2 regions of the Lichenibacterium dinghuense genome follow, and region 1 is predicted to be linked to the other one. Evidence: riboswitches for the same ligand, from Rfam matches in the RefSeq annotation. Region 1 holds a riboswitch; the other holds the start of a gene.
What was found. Region 1 has a riboswitch for cobalamin ahead of L7N97_RS22495 (DUF1636 domain-containing protein). Riboswitches for the same ligand answer to the same signal wherever they lie in the genome.

Region 1 (14,779 bases):
GGCGCGCGAGGATGGCCGGGTAGGTGTCCTCCATCGGCGACGACCAGGGCAGCGTCTCGGCCGCGAGCGGGGCCGCGAGGGCGAGGTGGCGGCGCCCGCCGACGACGAGCGCGGCTTGCGCCAGCGCGCTGAGCGCGGCAGGGGATAGGCTCGCCCGCCCGTCCTCGCCGATGCCGACCAGCGTCAGCCAGGGCTCAGACACCCGCCCCCCCATGCGTCTCCTGATCCTCGGCGGCACCACCGAAGCCTCGGCGCTGGCCCGCGCGCTCGCCGGGCGGGACGGCGTCGCGCCCGTTCTGTCGCTGGCCGGGCGCACGCGGAACCCCGCCCTGCCCCCGATCCCGCACCGCATCGGCGGCTTCGGCGGCGCCGAGGGCCTCGCCGACCATCTGAGGCGGGAACGCGTCGACGCGGTGGTGGACGCCACGCATCCCTTCGCGGCCCGCATCTCGGCCCACGCCGTTCTGGCCTCCGCGGCCGCGGGCGTGCCGCTCCTCGCCTTCACGCGTCCGTCCTGGCGCCCGCGGCCCGGCGACCGCTGGACGGCGGTGGCCGACCTCGACGCGGCCGCGGCGGCGCTGGGCCCGGCGCGGACGAGCGCGCTGCTCACGGTGGGCCGGCTCGGCCTCGCGCACTTCCGCGCGGCGCCGCAGCACCGCTACGTGATCCGCACCATCGACCCGCCCGACCCGGCCGAGCTGCCGCCCGACCACGCGCTGGTGTTCGACCGCGGGCCCTTCGCGCTCGACGGCGAGATCGCGCTGATGCGCCGCGAGGGCGTCGAGGCCGTGGTGACGAAGAACAGCGGCGGCGCGGCCGCAGCCGCCAAGCTCGACGCGGCGCGGGCGCTGGGCCTGCGCGTGATCGCGGTCGACCGGCCGCGGATCGCGGGCGAGCGGGACGAGGCGGAGACGCTCGACGCGGTGCTCCACTGGATCGCTGTACATCGGAGTGGAGGCTGAGCCTCTCCTGCCTTCCCTCATGCTGAGCCGGGGCCGAAGGCCCCGTGTCGAAGCACGCGGCACCTCGCCACTCCTGCGCGGAAGGCGCCTGCGTGCTTCGACACGGCCGCGCCGCGGCCGGCTCAGCATAAGGATGGAGGAGGCCATCATAGTCCCTTGCCGTAGGTCCGGGGCGACAGCATCCAGCGCCGCCCGCCCTGCCCCTCGACCCAGCGCGTCTCGCTCGACCCGACGAGCACCAGCGTGGCCATGTCGACGAGCGCGGGATCGGCTTCGGCGAGGGTCGTGAGGTGGAGGCGCTCGTCCGGCCGGCCGACCGCGCGGGCGAAGGCCACCGGCGTCGCGCCCGCCTTCAGCCCCCGCAGGTGCGCGAAGGCGTCGCCGATCTGCGTCGGCCGGGCCTTGGAGGCGGGGTTGTAGAGCGCCAGCACGAAGTCGCCCTCCGCCGCGGCGGTGAGGCGGCGCAGCACGACGCTCCAGGGCTTCAGGTTGTCGGACAGCGACACGGCGCAGAAGTCGTGGCCGAGCGGGGCGCCGAGCCGGGCCGCCGCCGCCATCATGGCGCTGAGGCCGGGCACGACGCGCAGCGGCACGGCGCGGAAGGCCGGCTCGGCGTCGAGCGCCTCGACCACGGCCGCCGCCATGGCGAAGACGCCGGGATCGCCGCCCGACACGACCGCGACGCGCCGCCCCTCCAGCGCCAGCGCGAAGGCGTGGCGGGCGCGGGTCGCCTCGACGCGGTTGTCGGTGGCGTGGCGGGCGAGGCCCGGCCGCTCCGGCACCCGCGCCACGTAGGGAACGTAGCCGACGAGGTCGGTCGCGCTGGCGAGGGCGACCTCGGCCTCGGGCAGCAGCCAGTCGGCCGGGCCCGGCCCGAGGCCCACGACCGCGAGGGAACCGCCGCTCACGGCCGTCGCCCCCGCCCGGGCACCAGCACGATCGAGAAATACGGCGCCGCGTCGTCGCGCTTGTCGACCAGCGGCATCACGACCTCGGCCGCCATGGTGCCGCGCTCGACGTAGACGGCGCGCTCCAGCAGCCCCGCCTCGGCCAGCGCCGCGCGCACCTTGGGCAGGTTGCGGCCGAGCTTCATCACGACCGCGGCGTCGGCGCTCGCGAGGCGCGCCGCGAGCGGCCCCGGAGGCAGCGTGCCCGGCACGACCGTGAGCACGTCGTCGCCCCAGGTCATGGGCTCGCCGGCCGCCGTCCAGCAGCCCGACATGCCGGTGACGCCCGGCACGATGCGGCAGGGATGGCGCCCGCGCAGCCGCACGTAGAGGTGCATGAACGAGCCGTAGAACAGCGGATCGCCCTCGCACAGCAGCGCCACGTCGCGCCCGGCCGCGAGATGCGCGGCCAGCAGCTCCGCCGCCTCGGCGTAGAAGCCGGACAGGGCCGCGACGTAGTCCGGGTGATCGAAGGGGATCTCCACCGTCACGGGGTAGTGCAGCGGCAGCTCCTCGACGCCGGCCGGCAGCCAGCCGTCCGCGATGGCGCGCGCGTTGCCGCGGCGCCCGCGCTTGGCGAAGTAGCTGACGACCGGCGCAGCCTCCAGGGCCCGCACGGCCTTGACGGTGACGAGCTCCGGGTCGCCGGGGCCGAGGCCGACGCCGGTGAGGGTGCCGCCGCTCATTCCTCGTCGCTCGCCAGCGCGTTGACGGCCGCGGCCGTCATGGCGCTGCCGCCCTTGCGGCCGCGCACGACGAGCGCCGGCACGCGGCCGAAGTCGAGCAGCGCCTCCTTGGACTCCATCGCGCCGACGAAGCCGACCGGCATGCCGATCACCGCGGCCGGCATCGGCGCGCCGCGCGCGATCATCTCCAGGAGGTGGAACAGCGCCGTCGGGGCGTTGCCGATGGCGACGACCGCGCCGGCGAGCCGGTCGCGCCACAGCTCCACGGCCGCGGCCGTGCGGGTGGTGCCGAGCTCGGCCGCCATCGCGGGCACGCGCGGGTCGTTCAGCGTGCAGACCACGTCGTTGCCGGCCGGCAGGCGGCGGCGCGTGACGCCGTCTGCCACCATGCGGACGTCGCAGAGCACGGGCGCGCCGGCACGCAGCGCCGCCTTCGCGGCCGCCACGGCGCCGGGGGTGAAGCGGATGTCGGCCGCGGCCTCGACCATCCCGCAGGCGTGGACGATCCGCACCGCGACGGGCTCCTCGACCGGGTCGAAGGCGCGGAGGTCCGCCTCGCCGCGGACGATGGCGAAGCTCTTGGCGTAGATGGCGGCGCCGTCGCGGATGTAGTCGTAGGTCACGGGCGGCGATCCAGGCGGAGGATGGTCTTCAGCAGGCGATGCGCCTCGGCGAGGTCAAGCCCCGTCGCGGCGGGGGCGTCGGCGGCGGTGCCGTCGGCCACGAGCGCGTAGCGGCCCTCCGCGGCGACGAGCGTCAGGGGCGCAGGGCCGGGATGGGCGCAGCCCTTGGCGCAGCCGGACACGTGCAGCGCGACCCCGGCTCCGGGGCCGAGCAGCGGCGCGAGGGCGGCCGCATCGGCGAGGATTGGCGTCGAGCCGCGGCGGCAGCCCGGCGCGCCCGCACAGGCGGCGACGCGCAGGCGCGGGTCGGCGGGGTCGACGATGAGCCCGGCCGCGGCGCAGTCGGCGGCGAGGCGGGCGCGGGCATCCGGCGCGAGGCCGGGCACGAGGAGCGCGCGCCAGGGCGTCAGCCGCAGCTCGCCCGCGCCGACGCGGGCGGCGCCGCGGGCGAGCGCGTCGAGCTGCGCGGCGTCGAGCCGGCCGAAGGGCGCGGCGACGCCGAGGGCGACGTCGCAGTCGAAGACCGCATGCGACGCCGGCCGCCTCCCCTCTCCCCCGTGGGGAGGGGTACGAGGATACCCATCTCGGCGAGCCGAGATGGGGCCCTGGGGTGAGGGTGCGAGGGGAGTGCCGTGGAGAGGGCGGTCCCGCGTTCCACCTTCAGGAACCGTCGCTTCACCCTCACCCCCGGCCCCTCTCGACAAGGGAGAGGGGAGAGGCTCCCCACGGTCGGAGATCGCCTCCGATGTCGCACGCCGGAGGACCTCGCCGGCCCCCACCGCCGCCACGAGGTCGCGCATGCGGTGCAGCCCGGCATCCGCCGCCGCGGCCTCGACGAAGGCCCGCGCCAGCCGCAGCGCCATCTCCGGGAGTTCATCCGCTCCGCAGCCGGCCGCCGCAATCCCGTCGCCGTCGAGCCGCACCGCGAAGCGGCCGCCCGGCAGCGCGTCGAAGCGCACGTCTGCCGGCACGTCGTCGAGCCGCATCGCGCCCCCGTCCGCCACGGCGAAGCCGAACTTCGAGGGCAGCGCGTCGAGCCCGGCCGCACCGGCGAGCGCCGCCTCCAGCGCCGCCACGGCCGGGCGCACGTCGAAGGCGGCCGCGGGGTCGAGCCCCATCAGCGGGCTGGCGACCACGTTGCGGCGCGTTTCCGCGCCCGCGTCGGCGTCGAGCAGGCCCATGGCGTCGAGCTCGACCGTCAGGGCCGGCAGGCTCGCCTCGGTGACGCCGCGGATCTGGAGGTTGGCGCGCGCGGTGAGTTCGAGCTGCCCGCTGCCGTGCCGCCGGGCCGCCGCGGCGATTCCGCTCGCGCGATCGGCTCGGAGCGCCATGCCGCGCGGCTTCACGCGCAGGATCAGCCCGTCGCGGCTCATCATCGGGCGGAGGGCGCCGGGGCACCAGCCGACGCGGAGGGCGGCGGCGGCCGTCACGCCGCGGCCCTCAGCTCGGCCAGCAGGGCGGCGGTGGAGTTGCGGCGCGCGTGCCAGTAGCCGCGCTCCTGCGCCTCGGCGAACCGCTCCGCGACGGCACGCGCCGCGGCGGGGTTGGCCTCGACCATGAAGCCCCGCACGGCGTCGTCGCCGAGGGTCGCGTCGAACAGGAGGTCGAAGTGGCGGCTCGGCGCGGCGTCGGACGTCGCGGCGAAGCAGAACAGCGCGTCCACGGTCTCGGCGATCTCGGCGGCGCCGCGGTGGCCGTGGCGCATCTGGCCGGCGATCCAGCGCGGGTTGGTGGCTCGCGCCCGCACGGCGCGCGCCACCTCCTCGGACAGGGTCCGCACCTTGAAGGTGCCGGGCACCGTGGCGTCGGCGTGGTAGAGCGCCGGGCGCGCGCCGAGCGACGCCGCGGCGGCCGCGAAGCCGCCCTCGTGCTCGGCGAAGGTGTCGGAGGACAGCACATCGACCTCGGGCAGGTCGGCGACGTGGAGGTAGCTGTCGGCGCCGGCCACGCGCTCGCGGAACCCCGGCGACGGCCGCGCCGCGGCGTCGGCGCCCGCGTAGGCGTGGGACGTGCCGGCGATGTAGCGCTCCCCGAGTTCGCCGCGGGACGCGTAGGCGCCGGCCGAGACGGCGCGCGCGAGGCCGAGCCCGTAGGCGTCCGGCGCGCCGCCGAAGACGCGGTCGAGCCCCCCGCCGGCGCGGCGCGCGGCGGCGAGGGGATTCCAGTCGCCGTCCTCGTCGAGCGCCGCGACCGCGCGGGCCGCGGCGTCGAAGAGCGCGATCTGCTCGGGGAATGTGTCGCGGAACAGGCCGGAGATGCGCAGCGTGACGTCGACGCGCGGCCGCTCCAGCCGCGCCGCGGGCAGCACCTCGAAGCCGTCGACGCGGGTCGAGCCCGCGTGCCAGCGCGGCCGCACGCCCATCAGCGCGAGCGCCTGCGCGAGGTCGTCGCCGCCGGTCCGCATCGTGGCGCTGCCCCACAGGTCCATGACGAGGCGGCGCGGCCAGTCGCCGTGGTCCTGCGCGTAGCGGGTGGCGAACTCGGCCGCCGCGCGGGTGCCGATCTCCCAGGCGGTGCGGGTCGGCACGGCGCGGGGGTCGACGGCGAACAGGTTGCGCCCCGTCGGCAGCACGTCGGCCCGGCCCGCGGCGGGCGAGCCGGACGGGCCGGGCGGAACGAAGCGCCCGTCGAGCGCGGCGAGGAGGCCCGCGGTCTCGGCCGCCGAGCAGGCGTCGAAGGCCCCGCCCCGGCCGGAAGCCGCGGCGCCGAAGACATGGAGGCCGTCGCCGATGCGGGCTTCCTTGACGTCGCAGAGCCACGCGTCGAGCCGCGCCAGCGCGTCCTCGGGCGCGGCGCCCTCCGGCACGCCGCAGTCGGCGAGCAGGTCGGCATCGCGGGCGCGGTCCAGGATGGCCTGCCCGAGCAGCCGGGCGCGGCGGGCGTCGAGGCCCTGCGCCTCCGCGTATTCGTCGAACAACGCTTCGAGCTCGGCCGTCGCGCCATGCGTGCCCGCGGCGACGAGCGGCGGGGTGAGGTGCCCGACCGTGACGGCGCCGACGCGTCGCTTGGCCTGCGCGGCCTCGCCGGGGTCGGACACGATGAAGGGGTAGATCAGCGGCACGGGGCCGAGCACGGCCTCGGGCGCGCAGGCGGAAGACAGCGCCACGGCCTTGCCGGGCAGCCATTCGAGCGTGCCGTGAGTGCCGAGGTGGACCAGCGCGTGGATCCGCTCGGCCTCGCGGAGCCAGAGGTAGAAGGCGACGTAGCCGTGGCGGGGCGGCAGCGCGGCGTCGTGATAGTCGGCGCGACGGTCGGCGGCCGTGCCGCGGTCGGGCTGCACGGCGCAGACCATGGCGCCGAGGCGGGCGTGGCGGAACGCGAAGGCGCCCTCCCGCGCGTCGGGATCGTCGGCGGGGTCGCCCCAGCGCGACAGGACGGCGTCGCGGAACCCCGCGGGCAGCTGGGCGAAGGCGCGCGCGTAGGCGTCGAGGCCCAGCACCGGCAGGGGCTCGCCCGCCGTGAGGCGGGCCATCAGGGCGGCGCTGTCGGCGACGGGCTCGACAGCGTAGCCCGCATGGGCGAGCGAGGCCGCGATGCCGGCGAGGCTCGCCGGCGCGTCGAGCCCCACCGCGTAGCCGCCGCGGCCCGCCTTGCCGGGATAATCCGAGAGGACGAGCGCGAGGCGCCGCCCGGCGCGGGGCGCGCGGCGCAGGCGCGCCCAGGCGAGCGCGAGGTCGGCCGCGTGGGCGACGCGCTCGGGGTCGGGCCGGTGCAGCACGGGCGAGAACTCGCGCGCGGCGTCGATCGGGCCGGGCTCTTTGAAGGAGATCGCGCCCGCGAGCAGACGGCCGTCGACCTCGGGCAGGACGACGTTCATGGCGAGGTCGGCCGCGCGCAGGCCCCTGTCGCTCGCCGCCCAGGCCTCGCGGCCGCTCGCCGCCTGCACGACCTGCAGCACGGGCGCGTCGGCCCGGTCGAGCACGGTGGCGCCTTCCCCGCGGCGGGCCGAGAAGGCGGTGGTGTTCAGCACGACGTCGGGCGGGTCGGCAGCGATCAGCGCGGCGAGCGCGTCCGCGGCCTCCGCATCCTTGAGGCTCGACGCCGCGAAGGCGGTGACGCGCGCGCCGCGGGCGTGGAGCGCGTCCGCCAGCGCCGCCACGGGCGCGACGTCGCCGGCCAGCAGGGCGGAGCGGTAGAAGGTGAGAAGGGCGTGGGGCGCGCGCCCTTCTCCCCTCGGGGGAGAAGGTGTCTCGGCGGAGCCGAGACGGATGAGGGGTTCGGGGCGATCCATCGACCCCTCATCCGTCCGCTGCGCAGACACCTTCTCCCCGCAGGGGAGAAGGGCAGCGGTGGCACTCGACGCACCCATCCGGCACAGCTCGGGCACCACCGTCCCCGCCGGCAGCGCCTCGGGTTCGCGCCACGCGGCGGGCTGCCCGATGCGCGACGCCGCGAAGCGCATGGCTTCCCTGAGGTTCGCCGGCCCGCCCTCGCGGAAGAAGAGCCACAGGCGGCGCAGGTCCGCCTCGGGCAGGGTCGACAGCGCGTCGAGCCGGGGATCGAGCTGCTCGCAACCCGGCACGGCGGCGAGGTGGAAGCCGTGCCGGCGCGCCGCGGCGCCGAGCTCCTCCAGCCCGTAGCGCCAATAGTCGAGCCCGCCGAGGGCGCGCACGATGACGAGGCGGGCGCGCGCCGCGACCTTGTCGACGTAGAGGTCGACCGAGAACGGATGCCCGAGCCCCTTCAGCGCCGCGAGCCTGAGGCTCGGCAGCCCGTCGACGCCCTCCACAGCCGCGGCGAGGCCGGCGAGATCGCCGTCCGAGAAGGACAGCACCACGACGTCCGCCGGCGTCTGGGCGAGGTCGACCGCCGCCGGGGCGGGGTCGAGCGTGCCGGCGCTGAGGGGGAGGAGGTGCATCGGGCGACGCTTATCCGGCCGTCAGGCCCCGATGTCGACCGCGATCGCGTCGCGGTCGATGCCCTTCTCGCCGATGACGACGAGCCGGCCGCGCCGCTCCTCGCCGGGCGCCCAGGGCCGGTCGAAGCCCTGCCGGAAGCGCGAGCCGACGCCCTGCACCAAGAGCCGCATCGGCTTGCCCGCGACGGCGAGGAATCCCTTGGTGCGCAGCACGCCGTGGCGCTCCGCCACGCCCGAAAGCTTCTGCGCGAAGGCGGCCGGGTCGGCGAGCTCCGCCACGTCGAGCACGAAGCTGTCGAAGTCGTCGTGGTCGTGCCCCTCCTCGGCGTCGTGGTGGGACGGACGATCGGCGATGTGGTCCTCGACGGCCGCGCCGAGGCCGAGCAGCACCGCGGCGTCGATCCGCCCTTCGCGGGTCGGGACGAGCTTCACGGCGCGGGGCACGGCGGCGCGGATCTCGGCCGACACCGCGTCGAGCCGCTCGGCGGGGACGAGGTCCGCCTTGTTGAGCACGATCAGGTCGGCGCACAGGAGCTGGTCCTCGTAGACCTCCTCCAGCGGATTGTCGTGGTCGACGGAGCCGTCGGCGGCGCGCTGGGCGGCGAGCTTCGCCGGGTCGTCGGCGAAGCGCCCTTCCGCCACGGCGGCGCCGTCCACCACCGCGACCACGCCGTCCACCGTCACGCGCGAGCGGATGGCCGGCCAGTCGAAGGCCTTGACGAGCGGCTTCGGCAGGGCGAGCCCCGAGGTCTCGACCACGATGTGGTCGGGCCGCGGCTCGCTGGCGAGCAGCGCCTCGATGGCGGGCACGAAGTCGTCGGCCACGGTGCAGCACAGGCAGCCGTTGGCGAGCTCGACGATGTTCTCCTCCGGGCAGGATTCGATGCCGCAGGAGCGCAGGATGTCGCCGTCGACGCCGACGTCGCCGAACTCGTTGATGATCAGCGCCAGGCGGCGGCCGTGCGCGCCCTCCAGCAGGTGCCGGATCATCGTCGTCTTGCCGGCCCCGAGGAAGCCGGTCACGACCGTCACGGGGACCTTGTGAAGCGCGTTCATGCTGTGTGTCCTGGCAGGGCGAAGGGCGGGACGCGGGCGACCGAGCCCTTCTTGATGGCGTCGGCGCGGAGCTTCCACGGTATCAGCCCGTCGGGCGCGTCGGCGTAGAGGCGCGCCGTCTCGACCAGCACGGGGGCGGCAGACTCGGCCGGCAGGTCGCCGTAGACGTAGGTCCACTTGTTGGGCGCCGTCAGGCTCGCCGCGCAGGGGCGGCGGCAGGCGCTCAGGCATTCGACCGGCACGATCCGCACGGCCGGGTCGCCGCCGAGCTCCGCCGCCAGCGCGTCGTGAAGGCGGCGGCCCGCGCGGACCTCGGAGGTGTCGCCCTCCGCCCGGCACGTGACGCAGACGTAGAGCGTCGTGGGGTGGACCGGATCTGTTGGAATGGACATGGAACCCCGCGCCTGCTCACCGAAAGGGCGGGATGCGGGCGTCCCGCGGGCACGAGCCCGCCGGATGGACGGCCGCGGACGCGGACCGTTCAGGCTCCGGGACACCCCGCCCGGCGCGCGCCGACATCGCTGCGCCGTCTCGGTGGACGGCGGCGCCAGCACGGCAGGTTTCCTGACTCGCGGATGCCGAGGTCCGTGGAAGACCTCATCGCCGGGACCGTCGCCTTCCCGGAGCGCTTCGCGCCCCAGTGGCCTCGTGACGATCCGGCTCTCCGCTCACAGTTGCGGGGGCAGTCCCGGCCTCCGCGCCCACCCGACGTGGGGAGAGAAGCGCGTCCCGGGTTCCCGTCCGGCGCCCGACGGGACGCCGGCCCTCTCGCGAGGGGCCGATGCTGGCCTGATGCATAGAACCGCCGCGGGTCGCGGTCAAATCGGCCGACCGGTCGATGCGGGGAGTGGCGGCGCCCGGCTCGGGCGGCGCGGCTCTGTCAGCGGTTCAGGCCGACGCTGTCGCGGCCGTAATAGTCGAGGCCGAGGGCGTAGCGGGCCAGGATGCCGACGTCTTCGAGGAAGTCGCGGAGAGCCTGCAGGGCGCCGTCCCCCGACGAGGTGCGGGTGCGCCGGGGCGAAGCCGAGCGCAGCGCCGGCTCGAAGAGCTGCGAGGCCTCGCATCGGGAAAAGAACGTCATGGTGACTTCGCCTCGACTGACAGGGGCGGAACTGAAAGCCGAGCGGCGCCGGCGCTCGCGCGCCGGGTGTCGCCCGAGCCGACGGTCCGTTGGAAAGGATGATGCCCGACGCATCGCGCCAAATTGGGGCGGACCGACCGTCGGTTCAGGGGCAATTCATACCACCGTGTTTCCGCTTGGCAACAAAAGGGTTCCACGGTGAAGTTTCGAACGTCGAGGTTGACGAAGTCTAAACGGCTTCCCCTGCGGCAGCCTCGGCGCGAGGGCGATTCGACGCGGCGGGCCCCCGTCCTCCGCGGCCCGCCCCCGGCGCGCACGGTTGACGCCCCGCCTGAACTGGGGCGTGATTGCGGCCACAGATTCGCAACACGGCCCCCGCCGCGTGGAAGCGCCGCAGGCCAATCGACCCGAGGACAGTCGCATGACGATGTCGGCCAAGACCAGCGCGACCCTGCGCAGCCTGCTGGGTGCTGCCGCCCTCGCGGCCCTGACCCTGGCGGGTCCCGCCCTGGCGCAGGACAAGGTCGTGCGGATCGGCACCGAGGCCGCCTACGCGCCCTTCGAGTACAAGGACGACAAGGGCCAGCTCAAGGGCTACGAGATCCAGCTCGGCGATGCCCTCTGCGCGGCCGCCAAGATCAAGTGCGAATGGGTCAACGCCGACTTCGACAGCCTCATCCCGGCGCTGAACGCCCACAAGATCGACGCCATCCTGTCGCAGATGTCGATCACGGACGACCGCAAGAAGGCGGTGGACTTCACCAATCAGGTGACGATCGCCCCGGCCCGCTTCGTCGCCAAGGAGGGCTCGGGCATCACCGACGACCCGTCCACGCTGAAGGGCAAGACGATCGCGGTGCAGAGCGGCACCACGCACGAGAAATACGTCACCGAGAAGCTGGCCGGCATCGCCACGCCCAAGGTGTACCAGACCCAGGACGAGGCCTTCCTCGACGTCGAGAACGGCCGCGCCGACGCCACGCTGGCCGACGCCACGATCGAATACGACTGGCTGCAGAAGACCGGCAAGGCCAAGGGCTTCGCCTACGCGGGCAAGCCGCTGACCGATCCGGCGATCTTCGGCGACGGCACCGGCATCGCGGTGCGCAAGGACGACCCGGCGCTGGCCGCGACCTTCAACAAGGCGCTCGCCGCCGTGGGCGCGGACGGCGAGTTCAAGAAGATCAACGACCAGTACTTCCCCTTCGACATCGAGGGGTCGGGCGCCACCAAGAAGTGATCGAAGGCGGGGGCGGACCGGCGGCCCCCGCTCCCTGACCCCGCTCCGCGAGGGATCGCGTTCCGTCCATGCTCGACCTTTACGGCTTCGGCGGCCAACTCCTGCAGGGCGCCGCCGTGACCCTGGAGGTCGCCGCGCTGTCGCTGGCCTTCGGCGTCGCGCTCGGCATCGCCGGCGCGGCGGCGAAGCTGTCGCCGCGGGCCTGGATCCGCGGTCCGGCGACGCTGCTGACGAACCTCGTCCGCGGCGTGCCGGAGTTCCTGATCCTGCTGATCGTCTACTTCAGCCTGCCCGACGTGCTGTCGGGGCTGCTGGGCACGGACGTGTCGATCAGTCCGCTGGCCGGCGGCGTCTTCGCGCTGTCGATCGTGTTCGGCGCCTACGCGTCGGAAACGTTCCGCGGCGGCTTCGCGGCCGTGCCGAAGGGGCAACTCGAGGCCGCGCGGGCCTTCGGCATGCCGCGCACCCGCGTCTTCGCCCGCATCCACCTGCCCCAGGCTTGGCGCTACGCGCTGCCGGGCATCTCCAACCTGTGGCAGACGCTGCTCAAGGACACGTCGCTGGTGTCGGTGCTCGGCCTCGAGGAGATCATGCGCAAGGCCGACATCGCCGCGCAGGTCACGAAGCGGCCCTTCAACTTCTACGTGGCGGCGGCGCTGATCTATCTGGTCTTCGTGCTGCTGTCCGGCCCGGCCTTCGCCTGGCTGGAGCGGCGCGCCGGCCGCGGCCTCGCGCGGGCCCCGTGATGGGCGTCCTCGACGGCCTGGCCGAGACCGCGTCCCGCCAGTTCCCGCTGTTCGTGTCCGGGCTGGAGGTCACGCTCGAACTGCTCCTCGTGTCGACGGTGGCGGGCCTCGCGCTCGCGGTGCCGCTCGCCCTCGCCCGCCTGTCGCGGAACCCCGTCCTGTCGGTGCCGTCCACCGCCTACGCGTATTTCTTCCGCGGCACGCCGCTGCTGGTGCAGATCTTCATCATCTACTACGGGCTGCCGCAGTTCGACGCGGTGCGGAGCTCGGCGCTGTGGCCGCTGCTGCGCGACCCCCTGCCCTGCGCGCTCCTCGCCTTCTCGCTCAACATGGCGGCCTACACGGGCGAGGTGGTGCGCGGCGCCATCCTGGCGGTGCCGGCGGGCGAGCGCGAGGCCGCGCTGGCGGTCGGCATGGGCCGGGCGCTGGCGCTGCGCCGGGTGATCCTGCCGCGCGCCCTGCGCATCTCCTTGCCCGCGCTGTCCAACGAGGTGGTGCTGCAGCTCAAGGCGACCTCGCTCGCCAGCACGGTCACGCTGATCGACCTCACCGGCGTCGGCCGACGCCTCGCGGCCAAGACCTACACGACGGACGGCTTCTACGTGGCGGGCGCCGTCTACATCGTCCTGACGTTCCTGATCGCGCGCGGCTTCCGGCTGCTCGAAGGGCGGCTCAACGGCTTTCAGCGGCCCTGACCCGTGTCGTGCGCGCGCCACACCGGCCGCGGAACCGCCCCCGAGCCGCGCCGCGGGGGCGCCTCCGCTTGACCGCGGCTCCTGGCCCGCGCCATCGTGGGGCCACCCCTGGCCTGAACGGACGTCCGATGACACGCGCATTCCGAGCTTCGGCTCTCGCCCTCGCCGTCCTGTCGGCGCTCGCGGGCGCCGCGTCGGGCGCGCTGGCCCGCCCCGTGGTGCCGGCCGAGAAGCGCTACTACGACTACGATGGCGACCTTCCGGTCTGCGGCGACTCGGGCGTGCTGTCGACGATCTCGTCGCGCTTCGCCCGCAAGGAATCGGAGTACTGGAAGACCAGCCTCGAGATCGTCTCCTTCGACCGCATCAGGCTGCTCGCCGCGCGGCCCTGGGGCGCCGATCACATCCCGCGCAACTTCTGCACCGCGCGGGCGCTGCTCAACGACAACTCCTACCACGACGTGTCCTACTCGGTGACCGAGGATCTCGGCATCATCGGGTCCGGCACCGGGGTCGAGTGGTGCCTGCAGGGGCTCGACCGCGACCTCGCCTACGCGCCGGCCTGCCAGCTGGCGCGGCCGTGAAGGCGCTGGCCGCGGCGGCGCTCGCGCTCGGGCTCGCCGGGTCGCCCGCGGTCGCGCAGTCCACGGGCGGGCCGGTCGCGGGCGGACCCGTGGCGCCAGGGCGCTTCGATTTCTACGTGCTGGCCCTGTCCTGGTCGCCGGGCTTCTGCGCCACGGGGGGCGACGCCAAGGCGCGGGAGCAATGCGCGGCCGGCAGCGGCATCGGCTTCACCGTGCACGGGCTGTGGCCGCAGTTCGACCACGGCTTCCCGAGCGACTGCGGCTCGGCCGAGCGCAGCCCGTCGCGCCAGGCGCTGGCCACGGTGGCGGGCGTCTACCCCGACGAGGGCTTGGCGCGCTACGAGTGGCGCAAGCACGGCACCTGCACGGGGCTGAGCCCGACCGACTATTTCGGCGCCGTGCGCCGCGCGCGAGACGCCGTGGCGGTGCCGGCGGCCTTCTCCAAGCCGACGCAGGACCAGACCTGGGCGCCGGTGGACGTCGCCCGCACCTTCGCGGCCGCCAATCCGGGCCTGCGCACGGACGAGATGGCGGTGACCTGCCGCGGGGGCGACCTCGAGGAGGTCCGCATCTGCTTCGCGAAGGACCTGCGCTCCTTCGTGCCCTGCCCCGAGGTGGCGCGCGCCTCCTGCCGCGCGCCTGGCATCGACGTGCCGCCGGTGCGCTGACCGAGACGGCCTACTCCCCCGACGCCTGGCCGACCCCACCGGCGCCCTCGCCGCCCGGCACGGGCGCCGGGGGCACGCCCGACATGTCCGGCGTGCCGGTCGGCTTGGGCGGGGCCTCGCCCTCGACCTCGGCCTTCACCTCGACCCTGGCGCCCTCCTTCAGCGTGGCCGGCGGGCTGAGCACGACCCTGTCGCCGCCCTTGGGACCCTGGTCCACCTCCAGCGAGGTGCCGAAGTCGCGGCGGATGTTCACCGGGACCATCCGCACCTTGTCCCCCTCGCCCACGACGGCGACGCGGGTGCCGCCCTGGTCGAAGATCAGCGTCTCGGCGGGCAGCACCACGTCGGGATGGATGCGCGGGATGTCGAGCGTGACGTAGGCGTAGAGCCCCGAGCGCAGCACGCCGGCCTGGTTCGGGACGTCGACCTCCACCGTCAGCGTGCGGGCCGTGGACTGCAGGGCGGAGGACTGGCGCGTGACCTTGCCCACGAAGGTGCGTCCCGGCATCTGCGGCACGGTGATCCGCGCCTGCAACCCGTCGCGCACGCCGAGCGAGGAGTTCTGCGGCACCTGCACGAGGACGCGCAGCACGTCGTCCTCGTCCACCGTGAACATCGGCGTGCCGCTCGCCG
Region 2 (14,779 bases), 950 kb from region 1:
GGTCACGCGGCTTCCAGGCACGCGAGCGTGCCGCCCGCGGGGGCGAGGCCGCGCACGTGGCGGCGGTGCCAGAGCGCGAAGAACAGGAGGCGCCACGCGAGCAGCCGGTGCGCCTTGTCGGCGCTGGTGAAGACGCCCCGCACCACCTCGGGCCGGCACAGCTCGGCCACGCCCGGCTCGCGCGCCACGAGCTCGCCGAGGCGCGCCCCGTCGCGCGCGATCCACTCGCCCACCGGCACGGTGAAGCCGAGCTTCTTGGCGAAGGGCTTCGCGGCCGGGTTGGCGTCGGCGAGCCAGCGGCGCAGCAGGTACTTGCCCTGGCCGCGGCGCAGCTTCAGCCCGTTCGGCAGGGCGAAGCCGAAATCCGCCACGCTCCGGTCGAGCAGCGGCGTGCGCCCTTCGAGGCCCCAGTGCATCAGGCAGCGGTCGAGCGCGACCAGCACGGAATGGGGCAGCCAGTCGGCGAAGTCGAGCGCCTGGGCGCGCTGGAGCCCGTTGAAGCGGTGCGTCGCCGCCTCGGCCTCGGCGGCCGCGATGCCGTCGCGCCAGCCCGTCATCGGCTGCGCGAACAGGTCGAGCCCGTCGCAGGGGCCCTTGCGGCGGCGGGGCCGGCCGCCGAGCCAGCGCGGCAGCGCCTGGCGGCGGTAGCGGCTGTAGCCGGCGAAGATCTCGTCGCCGCCGACCCCGCAGAGCACCACCTTCACGTCCCGCGCGGCGCGCTCGGCGAGCAGGAAGTTCGGCACCACGGCGTAGTCGGCCACTGGGTCGTCGAGGCAGGCGGCGATCTCGGGCAGGCGCGCGAAGAAGGTGTCGGCCGTGATGGGCAGCTCGGTGTGGCGCGCCCCGGCGGCCCGCGCCATGGCGGCGGCCGTCTCGCGCTCGTCGTGCACGCCGGTCTCTGGGAAGGCCGCCGTGTAGGAGCGCACCGGCTCGGCGTCGAGCCGCGCCATGGCGGTCAGCACCGCCGAGGAGTCGATGCCGCTCGACAGGAACAAGCCGTAGGGCACGTCCGCGCGCTCGTGCATCGCCACCGTGTCCATCACCACGCGGTCGACCGCGCCGAGGGCGGCCGGCTCGCGCGCGCGGCGCACCGCCTCGGGCAGCACGGGCGGGCCATGGCGGCGCTCGACGATGCGGCCGCCCTCGACCACCAGGATCTCGCCCGGCATCACGCGGCGGATGCCGGCGAAGACCGTGTCGCGCCCGGTGGTGAACTGGAGCTGCAGGAGCTCGTGGACCGCCTCGGCGCGGATCGGCACCGCGTTGGGGCCGGCGCTCTCGCGCCGCGCCGCCACGATGGCCTGCGGCTCGGACGCGAAGGCGATCCCGTCCGGCTCCTCGGCGTAGTAGAGCGGCTTGATGCCGAACGGGTCGCGCGCCAGCACCACGCGGCCCCGCGCCGGGTCGTGCAGCGCGAGGGCGAACATGCCGCGCACGTCCTCCAGGAAGTCGAGGCCACGGCGGTCGTAGAGCGCGAGCAGCGGCTCGCAGTCGCCCGCCGTGCGCCAGTCGACGCCCGTCAGCGCGCGGCGCAGCTCGACGTAGTTGTAGATCTCGCCGTTGGCCACCAGCGCCCGGCCGCTCCCGTCGAACAGCGGCTGGTCGGAGGCCGCGAGGTCGATGATGGCGAGGCGCTCGTGGCGGAGGCCGACGGCGCCTTGGAGGTACTCACGGTGTCCGTCCGGGCCGCGGTGCGCCAGCGCCCGGCCCATGGCGGCGAGGCGCGCCGCCGGCACGGGGGCGCCGTCCCGCATCATCATGCCCGATATGCCGCACATGGCCTCTCCCGCGCCGAACCGGCGCCACGGGTAGCGGAGGGGCGGGGCCGGCGCAAACCGGGCATCCCAGGCCCTCGGCCTCACGCCCCCGGCCGCCGCACCACCAGCGCCAGCACGAACAGCCCGCCCGCCGCCGCCGTGACGATGCCGACCGGCAGCTCCTGCGGGGCCAGCACGGTGCGGCTCACGAGGTCGCCGCCGAGCAGCAGCGCGGCGCCCATCAGCGCGCTCGTCGCGACGAGAGGCCCGTGCCGAACGCCGACCAGGGCCCGCGCGACGTGGGGCACCATCAGCCCGACGAAGCCGATCACCCCGGCGAGCGCCACGAGCGCGGCGGTCGACAGGGCGCAGAGCAGGAACACCGCGCCGCGCAGCCGGCGCACGTCGACGCCGAGCGAGGCGGCCGTGTCCTCGCCGGCCAGCAGCGCGTCGAGCTGCGCGCGCAGGCCGAGGCCCGTGGCGATGGCGACGCCCGCGCCGGCGAGGCCGACGGGCAGGTTGTCCCAGGCCGCGAGGCCGAGGCCGCCCACCGACCAGAAGAGCACCGAGGTGGTCGCGCGCTGGTCGCCGGCGAAGACCAGGAACAGCGTGACGGCGCCGAACAGGAACGAGGTGGCGAGCCCGGCCAACACCAGCCGCTCGCCGCCGCGCCCGTTCTGCGTCGACACGAGGCCGAACACGATCGCCGCGGACAGCAGCGCCCCCGCGAAGGCGGCGGCGGGCAGCGTCCAGGGGCCGAGCCGGTAGCCGAACAGGGTGATGACCGAGACCGCCCCGGCGGCGGCGCCGGACGACAGGCCGAACAGGAAGGGATCGGCGAGGTCGTTGCGGGTCGTGGTCTGCAGCAGCGCGCCCACCACGGCGAGGCCGGAGCCGGTGCAGGCGGCGAGGATCACGCGCGGCAGGCGCAGATCGAGCACGATGCGGTGGAGCGGCGCCCCGACGCCGGCGTCGAGCCCAGGCGCGAGCGGGGCCAGCAGCACGCGCAGCACGGAGCCGAAGGGCAGCGGCGTCGCGCCCTCGGCGATGCCGAGCAGCGCGAGCGCGAGGACGAGCGCGAGGCCGGCGGCGCAGACGAGGGCGGGGCGGCGGGCTCTCCGCTCATCCCCGCGCATGCGGGGATCCAGCGTAGAGATGTCGGCGGAAGGCCGTCCACACCATCCTGCCCTCCGCGTCCCGCGCCGTCGCAGTCAAAGGTCGGCCGTCGGCCGGACTCCTGGCGCTGGATCCCCGCCTTCGCGGGGACGAGCGGGAAAGGATCACGGCTTCGCCGGGAACGCGTCCGGGTGCAGGGCACGCGCCAGGGCCTCGATCGCGTCGATGTTGGCGGGGCCGGGGGTGAGCTGCTCGTAGCGCAGCGGCAGGAAGCGGTGGTTCTTCACCGCCGCCGTCTCCTTCATGGCGGGGTGGTGCTCCAGGAAGTCGAGCAGCTTCCGGTAGCCGGCGCCGTCCTGGTAGTCGAGCAGCACCAGGAACTGCGGGTCGCGCGCCGCCACGTCCTCCCACGAGGTCTTGCCCCAGCTCATGGGCCGGTCCCCGAGCACGTTGGTGCCGCCCGCCGCCTCGATCAGCGCCGTCGGCATGGCGAAGGACCCGGCCGTGAAGGGCTGGTCCTCGCCGGAATCGTAGACGAAGACGCTCGGCGCGGGCTTCCCCTTCACGGCCTGCGCCACCGCGGCGACGCGCGCCCGCCAGCCGTCCACCACGGCTTTCGCCTCCGCGTCCTTCCCGAAGATCGTGCCGAGCGCGAGCTCGTCCTTGTAGAGCAGGTCCATGTCGGCGCGGGGGCGCGCGCGATCGACCTGCGCGCAGCTCTCGGTCAGCACGTAGGTCTTGATGCCCTTGGCGGCCAGCGTGTCCGGCGTGACGTCGCCGCCGGGCTTCATGCCGTAGTACCAGCCGGCGAAGAAGAAGTCGGCGTCGGCCGCGACCAGCGTCTCCAGCGTCGGGTATTTCGGCGCGAGCTCGGGGATCGCGCCCTGCGCGGCCTTGAAGGCGGGCGACACCTTGTACCAGCCCGTGATGCCGGTGACGCCCGCCATGTCGGGCTGGAGGTGCAGCGCGAAGGCCATCTCGCTCATGTCGATGTCGTGCACCACGGCGCGCTTGGGCGCCGCGTCGAAGGTGAGCGTGCGGCCGCAGTTCTCGACCGTGACCGGGTAGGCGAGGGCGGGGGCGGCGGGGAGCAGGGCTGCCGCGCCGGCGAGGGCGGCGGCCGCGAAGGAAAGGCGCATGGAAGGGTCTCGTCGAGGGAAAGGGGTCACGCCGGCTGCGGCGCGTGGAAGACCATGACGCCGCGGCTGGAGCCGGGGGGCGTGGCGGTGAAGCTGTCCATGGCGAAGACCGCGCGGACCACCGCGGGCGCGAGCGCCTCGGCGGGGGGCGCCAGGGCGACCACGCGGCCGCGGTCCAGCACGGCGACGCGGTCGGCGAAGGGCGCCACGAGGGCGAGGTCGTGCAGCACCGCCACGACCGCGACGCCGAGGCCGCGCGCGAGGTCGAGCATGTCCGCGCGGGCGCGGGGGTCGAGGTGGTTGGTGGGCTCGTCGAGGACCAGCAGCTCGGGCTCCTGCGCGAGGGCCCGCGCGATGGCGCCGCGCTGGCGCTCGCCGCCCGACAGCGCGTCGAGCCGGCGGCCCGCGAGGTGCCCGAGCCCGACGCGCTCCAGCGCGGCCCCGACCGCGCGGGCGTGCTCGGCGGCCGGCACGCGCCCGCGGTGCGGCACGCGGCCGAGCGCCACGGATTCGGCGAGGCTCAGGCGCGGGTCCGGCGCGTCGTTCTGCGCCACGGCGGCGACGCGCAGCGCGCGCCAGCGCGCCGGTGCCGCGTGGAGGGATCGCCCGTGGAGCGTCACGCGGCCGCGCGTCGGGGCGGCGAGGCCGGCCATCAGCCGGGCCAGCGTGGTCTTGCCGGCGCCGTTCGGCCCCACGACGGCGAGGCGCTCTCCGCGGCCGAGCCGCAGCGTCACCCCGTCGACCAGGCTCCGCCCGCCGAGCGCGAAGCCCGCGCCCTCGACGGCGAGCCCGCGCTCACCCTCATCGTCCATGGGTCCACCCTCCGAGACCGCGCCGCCGGCGGCGAAGGGAGCGGGGCGGGGCAGCGGGGCGCGAGGCGCCGGAGGCCCGCGCAGGGCGGGCGGCGCACAGCGGGTCCCGACCGCCCGCCGCGGTCCTTCCGTCGCATCGAGGCTGGTTTCCGGGCTCGGACGTTGGCCGACAGGGCCGGGGCGCGACGCCTTCCCGGGCCTGTCGGCCCAGTGGCGGATGTCGCACCTTGACGTCCACACCGTTGCGGGGGCAGCGCCGGCGTCGCACCGGCTTCCCAATTCTCCGCCGCGCGACCCGCGCGGACGGCACCTCGATGCTGCATCCTGGCCCGGCGGCGGCGGGACAGCAAGAGGGGAGGCGGCGGGAGCGCGCTGCAGGAGTCGAGTGCAATACGTTATAACATAACATTATCCTGGTCTGGACCTTCGCGGCGGCCCCGTCAAGGGCGCCCGTCCGGCCGCTTCCGGTTTCGTGGCACGAAGCCGCGAGGTCGGGCGTTCGGCCTGTGGGAGATCGGGGAGGCGGGCTTGGTCAGGACGCTCATCGCTGTCGCGGCCCTGGCCCCGCTCGTCCTCGCGGCAGGGGCCGCGGCGGCCGACAGGGCCGACGAGGTCGACTTCGTGACACGGGCCTCGGCGGGCGACCTGATGGCGGTGGCGGAGTCGCGCGTGGCGCTCCGGCGCGCGGCCCGCGGCTCCGGCGTGGCGGTGCCCACGGCGCTCGATCCCGGCCGGGCCGCGCGGCTCGCCTCGTTGCGGGACCTGTCCGGCGCGGCCTTCGACCGCGCCTACCTGGCCGATCAGGCGGAGATCCACTCCAACGCCCTGACGCTCTACGGCGACGACATGCTGCTCGGGGACGACCCCCGGCTGAAGGCGCTCGCGATCCGGATGATCCCGGCCGCCGAAGCCGAGTTCACGGCGGTCCAGGCGCTCTCGAACCGCTGACGCGCCCTCACCGCCGCCTCACCCGCATGCGGATCGGCCGGTCGGGACGCAGCGTCACGTGCATGGTCGCGTGGGGTTCGGCGCCGGCAGATTCCAGCCTGAAGGCGCGCAGCACCACCGCCAGCACCGCGACGGCCTCCAGCGTCGCGAAGCCCGCGCCGATGCACACGCGCGGCCCGGCCCCGAAGGGCATGAAGCTGTAGCGGTGGCGCGTTCTGGTCCGCTCCGGCATGAAGCGCTCGGGGTCGAAGCGCTCCGGCTGGTCCCACAGCAGGCGGTTGCGGTGCAGCGCGTGGATGGGCACGATCAGCACGGAGCCCTCCTCGGCCCGCGCCGGCCCGAGCCGGAAGCCGCGCCGCACCCCTCGGCCGATGATGGGCGCCGGCGGGTAGAGGCGGCACGCCTCCTCGAAGACGGCGCGCGCGAAGGCGAGGCGCTCGACGTGCTCGGGTCGGACCGGGCCGCCCCCGGTGACGGCCTCGACCTCGGCCACGAGCCGCGCCTCGTGCTCGGGGTGCCGCGATAGGAGGTGCAGCGACCAGGCGAGTGCGACCGCGGTGGTCTCGTGCCCGGCCATGACGAAGGTGGCGATGTTGTCGGCCAGCTCGTCGTCCGTCATGGCGCGGCCGGTTTCGGGGTCGGCGGCGCCGAGCAGCGCCGCCACGAGGTCGTCGGCCGCACCCGGCTCTGCCCTGCGCCGCGCCACCTCGCGCCGCATGGCGCCCTGGAAGGAGCGCGCCGCAGCCATCGCCCGGCGCCGGCCGGGGTGCGGCATCCAGCCCGGCAGTCCCAGCATGGCGCATGCGAACATCCACCCGGCCGGGGCGAGGTAGTCGGACACGCTGCGGACGATGCGGGCGACGTCGAGGTCACCGCCGCCGGGCAGCATCGTGGCGACGATGATGTCGAGGGTCGTCACCGAGGTCTCGTGGCCGACGTCCACCTCGGCGCCGTCGCCGAGGCTCGCCCAGCGCCGGGTCATAGCTTCGGCGGCGGCGATCATGGCGGGCAGAAAGGCGCCGAGCCGGCCGGGCGCGAAGGCGGGGGCCGCGCCCCGCCGCTGCCATCGCCAATGCGCGCCCTCGGCGGTGAGCAGGCCCTGGCCGAGCGCGGGGCCGAGCACCCGTCCGACGTCGGACGTCTTGGCGAGGTCGTCGGCGTGGCGCACCAGCGCGTCCTGGATCAGGGGCGGGTCGACGAGGTAGAGCCTCTGCCCGCCGGCGAAGCGGGCCCGCACGAGCGGCGCCGCATAGGCTTCGGGCGGGACGGAGGTGAGCGGATCGCGCACCAGCCGGGCCAGCACGCCGAGCGTCGTCATGCGGCTCTCGACGAGGGCGGTCGGCTCGGCGGCGGGGGCGGTAGTGGTCAGGCCGTCCGGCATATCGTCCCCCGTCACGGCGCTTCGCGCGTCGGCGCGGCGCATTCACCACACCGTCCGCGCGACGTTCAAACCCGGTTCACCGCGGCTTGCCAAGGATGGCCGCCGACCGTAGCGTGAAATTCAACTGCGGTGCTGAGCCCCGGGCCGACGTCGCTCGGAGCCTGTCACCGCCTCTAGGAGACGAGTCTTGGATCGTCGCACATTCCTGATCGGGGCCGGGAGCCTCGCGGCTTCCGCGCTGCTGTGGCGGCCCGGGCTCGCGCTGGCCGACACGCCGAAGCCCTACGACGCGTCGATGACGCCGCCCGTCACGAACCGCGACGACTTCGTGAAGTGGATGGTGGCGAACCGCGCCGAGGACCCGAAGTTCCTCAACGAGAAGTGGGACCGCTACGAGGCCCTGCTGCGCAACCACGACATCTGGGACGCCAAGGACGGCCGCGCCTTCCTGCTGACGCCGCGCGAGGACTTCGTGCGCCCCGCCAACCTGTCGCGCGCCTACGACCACGCCTTCCTGGACATCGGCTACGGCGTGACCATCTCGGGCCCCCACGCGGTGGCGCGCATGACCTCGTCGCTCGACGTGAAACCCGGCGAGAAGGTGCTCGAGATCGGCACGGGCTCGGGGTACCAGTCGGCCTACCTCAGCCACCTCACCGACAAGGTGTGGTCGATCGAGATCATCAAGCCGCTGGCCGAGCGCACCCGCGCCACCTACGACGAGCTGATCGGCCACGGCTACAACGAGTTCAAGGCCATCTCGTCCAAGAACGCGGACGGCTATTACGGCTGGGCCGAGAACGGCCCCTTCGACAAGATCGTCGTCACCTGCGGCATCGACCACATCCCGCCGCCGCTGCTCCAGCAGCTCACGCCCGGCGGCATCATGGTGATCCCGGTGGGGCCGCCCGGCGCCCAGCGCGTGCTCAAGGTCGAGAAGACGGTGGCGGCCGACGGCACCATCACGGTGGCGCGCTCCGACATCTTCAACAAGGTCGTGCCCTTCGTCCCCTTCACCAAGCTCGAAGGCGACACGATCCAGGGCAACCACAACAAGTGACCTCCCCTCCGCCCGTCCCCGCGACGCGCAGCCCCGCTGCGCCGGCGGGGATCCGGCGCGAGACGACGGCCGCGGGCCGGCCTCGGTGCCACCGCATCCCGGAGGCGGCGCGGGTCGGGAGGACTGACGGCCTTCGGCCGACATTTGCGCGCTGGATCCCCGCCTGCGCGGGGAGGAGCGGAAGAGGACGAGCGATTTCCCGATGACCGCGCAAGCCCCGGCGACCGCCGCCCGCACCCGCGCGCCGATCGGCTGGGAGGGCTGGGACCCGTCCCGCCCCGCCGGCCCGTCCCGGCCCGAACCGCTCGCGGCCGCGGAGCCCGCGCAGGGGCTGATGCCGAGCCTGCCGCTCTACCTCGGCGTCGGTCTCGTCGCGGGCGCCGTCATCGCGCTGCAGATCTGCATCATGCGGATCTTCTCCGTCGGCTCCTGGGCGCATTTCGGCTCGCTGGTGGTGAGCCTCGCCATGCTGGCCTTCGGCCTCGTGTCGGCGGTCATGTGCATCGGCAAGGGCTTCTTCGCCCGGCACTGGCGCGCCGTCGCCGGCACCTCGCTGGTGCTCTTCGCGCCGCTGCTGGTGGCCGCGAACCTCCTCGCCCAGCAGGTGCCGTTCAACGCCATCTTCCTGCTGTCGGACCCGAACCAGAAGTGGCGCCTCGCCGCGAACTTCGGCCTCTACCTCGTGCCCTTCATCGCGGGGGCGCTGTTCCTCGGCACGGTGTTCCTGAAGGCGGACCGCTTCTTCGCGCGCGTCTACTTCGCCGACCTCGTGGGCGCGGGGCTCGGCGGCCTCCTGTTCCTCGGCACGCTGTTCCTCCTGCCGCCCGAGAACCTCGTCGTCACGCCGATCCTGCTCGCGCTGGCCGGGGGCCTGTGCTGGTTCTCGGCGGCCTCGCCGGCCGCCACGGCGCTCCGGGCCGACGCGGCGCTGCTCGCCGTCGGCGCGCTGGCGGTCGCGGCCCACTTCGTCGTGCCGGCCCAGTTCGGCCTCAATACCCTGGCGGTGTCGGACTACAAGGGCGTGTCCTACGCCCGGAAGTTCCCGGACAGCCACCTCGTCTACCGCGACTACTCGCCCTTCGGCGACATCGCGGTCTACGGCTCGTCCTACCTGCATTTCGCGCCGGGCCTCAGCGACAACGCGGCCTTCAACCTGCCTCAGGTGCCCGAGAACGCCTACCTCGGCCTCTACATCGACGGCGAGGGCCCGAGCGGCATCATCCGGAACCTCAAGCCGGAGGAGACGGCCTATTTCCGCTTCCTCCCCATGGTCTACCCCTACCTGATCGCCCACGACCCGGACACGTTCGTGATCCAGTTCGGCGGCGGCATCTCGACCGACGTGGCGCTGCGCGACGGCTCGAAGAGCGTCACGGTCGCGGAGTCGAACCCCGCCATCCTCCGCGCCTTCCGCACCGACCCGACGCTGAAGGGCTTCACCGGCGACGTGCTGAACGACCCGCGCGTGCACGTGGTCGACTACGACGGCCGCCTCTTCCTCGCGGCGCATCCGGAGTCCTACGACGTCGTCGACCTGTCCCTCGCCGATTCCGCCGGCCTGTCGGCGCCGGGCGGCTTCGCCATCGTCGAGAAATACGGCTACACGCGCCAGGCGATGGAAACCTACATGCGGGCGCTCAAGCCCGGCGGGATCCTGTCCGTCACGCTGTGGAACAAGGAGGAGCCGCCCAAATCGGTCCTCAAGCTCTACGCGACGATCGCCGAGGCAGCCCGCGCCGTCGACCCGGACGCGGCGACCCGCGACCAGCCGCAGGCCATCGCGAACAGCCTCTTCGCCGTGTCGTCCTACCTGTCGACCGCGACGGTGCTCTACAAGAAGGGCGGCTTCACGCCGGCCGAGGTCGCGACGCTCCGCGACCACACCCACGCGATGTCGTTCGACGACATCTACTACCCCGGCATCCCGTTCGACGCCTCCGCGACCGACAAACTCCTCAGCGACTACCGCAACGCCATCTTCTCGGATGCGCCCTCGCCCGCCGCCGGCAAGGCCGCGCCGGCGGACGGCTCCGCGCCCGCGGCCGGCGCCTCGGAGGACGACGGCGACGACGGCGCGCCCGGCCCGGCCCCGAAGGTGCTGCCCTCGACCCTGATGGGGCGCCTCGCCTTCCATGCCCTCGTCTACGGCGGCTGGCCCGAGGTCGCGCAACGCTACGTCTTCGACACCCGCGCCCTCACCAACGATCGGCCCTACTTCGCCGCCTACGTGAAGCCGCGCGACCTGCCGAACCTGCTCGACCGGCTGGAGATCGTCCAGGACGAGTGGGGCTACCTGCTGCTCTGGGCGACGCTCGGGATCGCGACGGTCGCGGCGGCTTCGCTGGTGGTGCTGCCCGTCGTCTTCGGCTGGCGCGTCGCCTTCTCGGCCGCGCCCGGCAAGGGGCGGACGATCCTGTACTTCGCCTGCCTGGGCCTCGGCTACATCGTGGTCGAGGTCGGGCTCATCGCCGACTACACGCTGGCGCTCAACAACGCGACCGTGTCGGCCTCGATCCTCATCACCTCCATGCTGGTCTTCTCGGGGCTCGGCTCGCTCACGGCCGAGCGCACGCTCGACCGGGCCCGGAACGTGCTGCCGATCATCCTATGCGCCATCGGCGCGATCCTGATCGGCTACGGCTTCTTCCTCGACCGCGCGTTGGTGCTGATCGGGACGCTGCCCTACGCCCTGCGGCTGCTGATCTGCTTCCTCACGGTCGCGCCGCCCGCCTTCCTCATGGGCTTCCCCATGCCGACCGCCATGACGTGGCTGGCGCGGCTCGGCAAGGAGCACATGTTCCTGTGGGCCTGGGGCATCAACGGCAGCTTCTCGGTCGTGGGCGCCGCCGCGGTGCCGCTCATCGCCACCGCCTTCGGCCTGTCGACCGTGCTGACGGTCGGCGGCGTCGCCTACCTGGTCGCCATCCCGGCCTTCTTCGCCGTGCTGCTGCCCGCGACGAGCCGCAGGCGGCGCGGGGCGGCCGGGCTGCCGTTAACGATGCAGACACCATAGCGGCCGATGGTCGAGGTCCGATCCCGCCTTCCGGATGAAGCGGACCCCGTGCCGACCCTGTCCCGCCGATCGATCCTGCTCCTCGCCGCGGGCCTGCCCGTGCTGGCCGGCGCCTGCACGCCGAGCCCGCCCTCGCTGGCCGGCAGCCTGTCGCGCCGCACCGTCGGGCTCGGGCGGTCGCCGGGCGCCACCGCGCTCGTCGCCTTCGACACCACGCCCTTCCCGTTCCACGGCACCGCGCCGGGCCGCGACAAGCCCTTCATGGACGTGAACGACGGCGGCCGGCTCGGCCACTCCTCCTCACGCAACGGCGTGCTGTGGGAGGACCAGACCTACGCGGACAAGCGCGTTCTGCTGTCGATCCCGAGGGGCTTCGACCCGCGCCGGCCGGCGGCGCTGGTCGTGTTCCTCCACGGCAACGAGGCGCGGCTCGACCGCGACGTGCGGGACCGCCAGGGCGTGGTGCGCCAGCTCGACGACTCCGGCATCAACGCCGTCCTGGTCGCGCCGCAGTTCGCCGTGGACGCCAAGGATTCCAGCGCCGGCCGCTTCTGGCAGCCGGGCGTCTTCGCGCAGTTCCTCCGCGAGGCGGGGCGGCATCTCGCCGAGCTCAACGGCACGCCGGAGGCCGCCTTCGTGTTCGACGAGGCGCCCGTGATCCTCGTCGGCTATTCGGGCGGGTACCTGCCGGCCGCCGCGGCGCTGCGCTACGGCGGCGCCGGCCGGCGCGTCCGCGGCGTCGTGCTGCTCGACGCGCTCTACGGCGAGGAGGACACCTTCGCGAACTTCGCCCTGCACCGCGGGCCGGGGTTCTTCGTCAGCCTCTACGGGAAATCCTCGCGCATTGGCAACGAGGCGCTGAAGCGCCGCCTCGCCGCCGCGGGCGTGCCGATCGGCGACGACAGCCTCCCCGAAGCGATCGGGCCGGGTGCGGTGGTGTTCGTCGACGCGGGCGACGCCGTGCCCCACGGCGACTTCGTCACGGGCGCGCTCGGTGGCGACCCGCTGGCGGCCGTGCTGGCGCGGCTGCGCGGCTTCCCGCGCAGCCCGGCGCCGGGGCTGGTGGCGAGCGAGTGATTGCCGGCGCGGAGCCTCCCGCCTAGCTTCGCCCGATGATCACCCTCTACCACCTCGACCGCTCGCGTTCCGAGCGCATCGTCTGGCTCTTCGAGGAGCTGGGCCTGCCCTACCGGCTCGAAACCTTCCTGCGTCGCCCGGACCTCTACGGGCCGGAGGAGATGAGGAACGTCCACCCGCTCGGCCGCGCCCCCGTGATCCGCGACGGCGACACCGTGCTGGCCGAGTCGGGCGCCATCGTCCAATACGTGCTGGCGCGCCACGGCGATGGACGGCTGGAGGTCGCGCCCGCGGCGCCGAACTTCGCCCGCTACCTCTACTGGCTGCACTACGCCGAGGGCAGCCTGATGCTCCAGCTCCTGCGCGAATGGTCGGTCGACCGCATGCTGCCCGACGCCGACGGGCATCCCGGCATGGCGCGGCTGCGGGAGGGGACGCGGCAGCACCTCGCCACCGTGGACGAGGCGCTGCGGGCCTCGCCCTACCTCGCGGGGCCGGACTTCACCGCGGCCGACGTCATGATGGCCTACCCGTTCACGACCTTCCGCCGCGAGATCCGCCCCCTCGACCTCATGCCCTTCCCGGCGATCGAGGCCTGGGTGCGGCGCCTCGAAGCGCGGCCGGCCTTCCGCAAGGCGACGACGCCGGCCTGAACCGAAACCCCGACATTTTCGCTGGTGCGACCCGAAATAGAAAGGTTAACATATCTTAACACGACCGGTGCCTCCGTCCCATGCTGCTCGACGACCGACCCGACGTCGATCCCTCGTTCAGCCGCCCCCTCGCCGGGGCGCGACGGCTCCGTCCGGGCCGGGTCCACGGCGGCCCGCACCGTCCCTCGCCGGATCCGGGGCCGCTCGACGACCTGCCGCCCGAGCTGGCCTTCCTCGTGGCGCAGGGCGTTGCGCCGCCGATCCTGCGCCGGGCCGCGCGGATCGCGGCCGAGATCGGCGTCGCGGGCGAGGACGCGCTGTTCGGCCTCGGCTTTCCGGACGAGCGCTACGCTCGCCTGCTCGCGCGGCACCTCGGCGCCCCCCACCTCCACCATCCCCCGACGCTGGCCCGCGAGCACCTCGACGCCGTGGCGGCGGCCGAGGTGGGCTGGGCGCCGTTGGCGCCCCGACCCGGCGAACCCGCACACGTCTTCGCGCCGCGCGGGGCCGCCCTCCGCCTCCTGCTCGACGAGCACCGCTTCGAGGACGTCGGCACCTACGGCTTCGCCATCACCACCCGCCGCCGCTTCGAGGCCCTGCTGCGCCGCCACGGCGGGGAGGATTTCCGGGAACGCATCGCCTCCGGCCTCGCCGGGTGGGACGCGGCGCTGTCGGCGCGCGGCGGCGTCACGCGGCCGCAGAAGGGGGCGGCTCTGGCCATCGCCGCCGCGCTGTGCGCCGGCCTCGCCGCGGCGCCGGCCCTGACCGGTCTCCTGCTGTTCGCGGCGCTGTTCTCCGTCTTCGCCGCCGCGGTGGCGCAGCGTCTCGTCGTCGTGGCGGCCGGCCGGGGGGCCGAACGGGACCCGCCGGTGCCGCCGCTGCCGGACCGCGACCTTCCCGTCTACACGCTGATCGTGCCGCTGTTCGGCGAGGCCCGCGTGCTGCCCTCCCTCGTGCGCGCCCTCGACGCGATCGACTATCCGGCGGCCAAGCTCGACGTGAAGGTGATGCTGGAGGAGGGCGACCGCGCCACGGCGGCGGCGGTGGCGCGGCTCGGCCTGCCGCCCCGCTACGACGTCATCGTGCTGCCGGGCGGCCACCCCCGCACCAAGCCGCGCGCCCTCAACGCCGCGCTGGAATCGGCCCGCGGCGCGCTCGTCGTCGTCTACGACGCCGAGGACCGGCCGCATCCGGGCCAGCTCCGCGCCGCCGCGGCCCGCTTCGCCTCCGCCCCGGACGACCTCGCCTGCCTGCAGGCCCGGCTGACGGTCGACCACGCCGACGAGACCTGGTTCACGCGGCTCTTCGCCCTCGACTACGCGGCGCTGTTCCACGCCGTGAAGCCGGGGCTGGCGGCGCTCGGCCTCCCCGTCCCGCTCGGCGGCACCTCCAACCACTTCCGCGCCGCGGCCCTGCGCCGCGTCGGCGGCTGGGACGCCTGGAACGTGACCGAGGACATCGACCTCGGCTACCGGCTCGCCCGCTTCGGCTTCCGCGTCGGCTCCCTCGACTCCGACACGTTCGAGGAGGCGCCCCTGTCGCTCGATCGGTGGCTGCCGCAGCGCAGCCGCTGGCTGAAGGGCTGGATGGTGACGCTGCTGGTCCACGGCCGCGACCCGCGCCGGCTGTTCCGCGACCTCGGCCCGCGCTCCGGCCTGTCGGTCGCCGTGTCGCTCGTCGCCACCGTGCTGAGCTGCCTCGCCGGTCCGCCGCTGCTCGCCCTCGTGGCGGTCGAGGGATGGTGCGGCATCCTGTTCCGCGCCGACACCCCGCTGTGGTGGCTGTTCGTGGCCGCGAGCGCGGCCCTGCTGGCCGGCGGCGGC

Region 2: it holds a riboswitch for cobalamin, as region 1 does, so the genes downstream of both, L7N97_RS17875 (ABC transporter ATP-binding protein) here and L7N97_RS22495 (DUF1636 domain-containing protein) in region 1, are expected to answer to the same signal.

Annotation. Positions count from the first base shown of each region.
Region 1 covers NZ_JAJLMN010000001.1:4,686,416-4,701,194, reverse strand. The annotation lists gene cbiE (precorrin-6y C5,15-methyltransferase (decarboxylating) subunit CbiE) at 1-214, opposite strand, end outside; gene L7N97_RS22530 (cobalt-precorrin-6A reductase) at 213-962, shown strand; gene cobJ (precorrin-3B C(17)-methyltransferase) at 1,109-1,870, opposite strand; gene L7N97_RS22520 (precorrin-2 C(20)-methyltransferase) at 1,867-2,595, opposite strand; gene L7N97_RS22515 (precorrin-8X methylmutase) at 2,592-3,218, opposite strand; gene cobG (precorrin-3B synthase) at 3,215-4,648, opposite strand; gene cobN (cobaltochelatase subunit CobN) at 4,645-8,076, opposite strand; gene cobW (cobalamin biosynthesis protein CobW) at 8,098-9,132, opposite strand; gene L7N97_RS22495 (DUF1636 domain-containing protein) at 9,129-9,524, opposite strand; cobalamin riboswitch at 9,691-9,871, opposite strand; gene L7N97_RS22490 (hypothetical protein) at 10,013-10,213, opposite strand; gene L7N97_RS22485 (transporter substrate-binding domain-containing protein) at 10,635-11,453, shown strand; gene L7N97_RS22480 (ABC transporter permease) at 11,522-12,199, shown strand; gene L7N97_RS22475 (ABC transporter permease) at 12,199-12,894, shown strand; gene L7N97_RS22470 (hypothetical protein) at 13,023-13,478, shown strand; gene L7N97_RS22465 (ribonuclease T2 family protein) at 13,475-14,146, shown strand; gene L7N97_RS22460 (efflux RND transporter periplasmic adaptor subunit) at 14,157-14,779, opposite strand, start outside.
Region 2 covers NZ_JAJLMN010000001.1:3,737,234-3,752,012, forward strand. The annotation lists gene asnB (asparagine synthase (glutamine-hydrolyzing)) at 3-1,778, opposite strand; gene L7N97_RS17865 (FecCD family ABC transporter permease) at 1,859-2,893, opposite strand; gene L7N97_RS17870 (ABC transporter substrate-binding protein) at 3,038-4,012, opposite strand; gene L7N97_RS17875 (ABC transporter ATP-binding protein) at 4,039-4,824, opposite strand; cobalamin riboswitch at 4,948-5,153, opposite strand; gene L7N97_RS17880 (DUF4142 domain-containing protein) at 5,353-5,772, shown strand; gene L7N97_RS17885 (cytochrome P450) at 5,780-7,168, opposite strand; gene L7N97_RS17890 (protein-L-isoaspartate O-methyltransferase family protein) at 7,341-8,213, shown strand; gene L7N97_RS17895 (hypothetical protein) at 8,416-11,226, shown strand; gene L7N97_RS17900 (alpha/beta hydrolase) at 11,275-12,303, shown strand; gene L7N97_RS17905 (glutathione S-transferase family protein) at 12,339-12,956, shown strand; gene L7N97_RS17910 (glycosyltransferase) at 13,037-14,779, shown strand, end outside.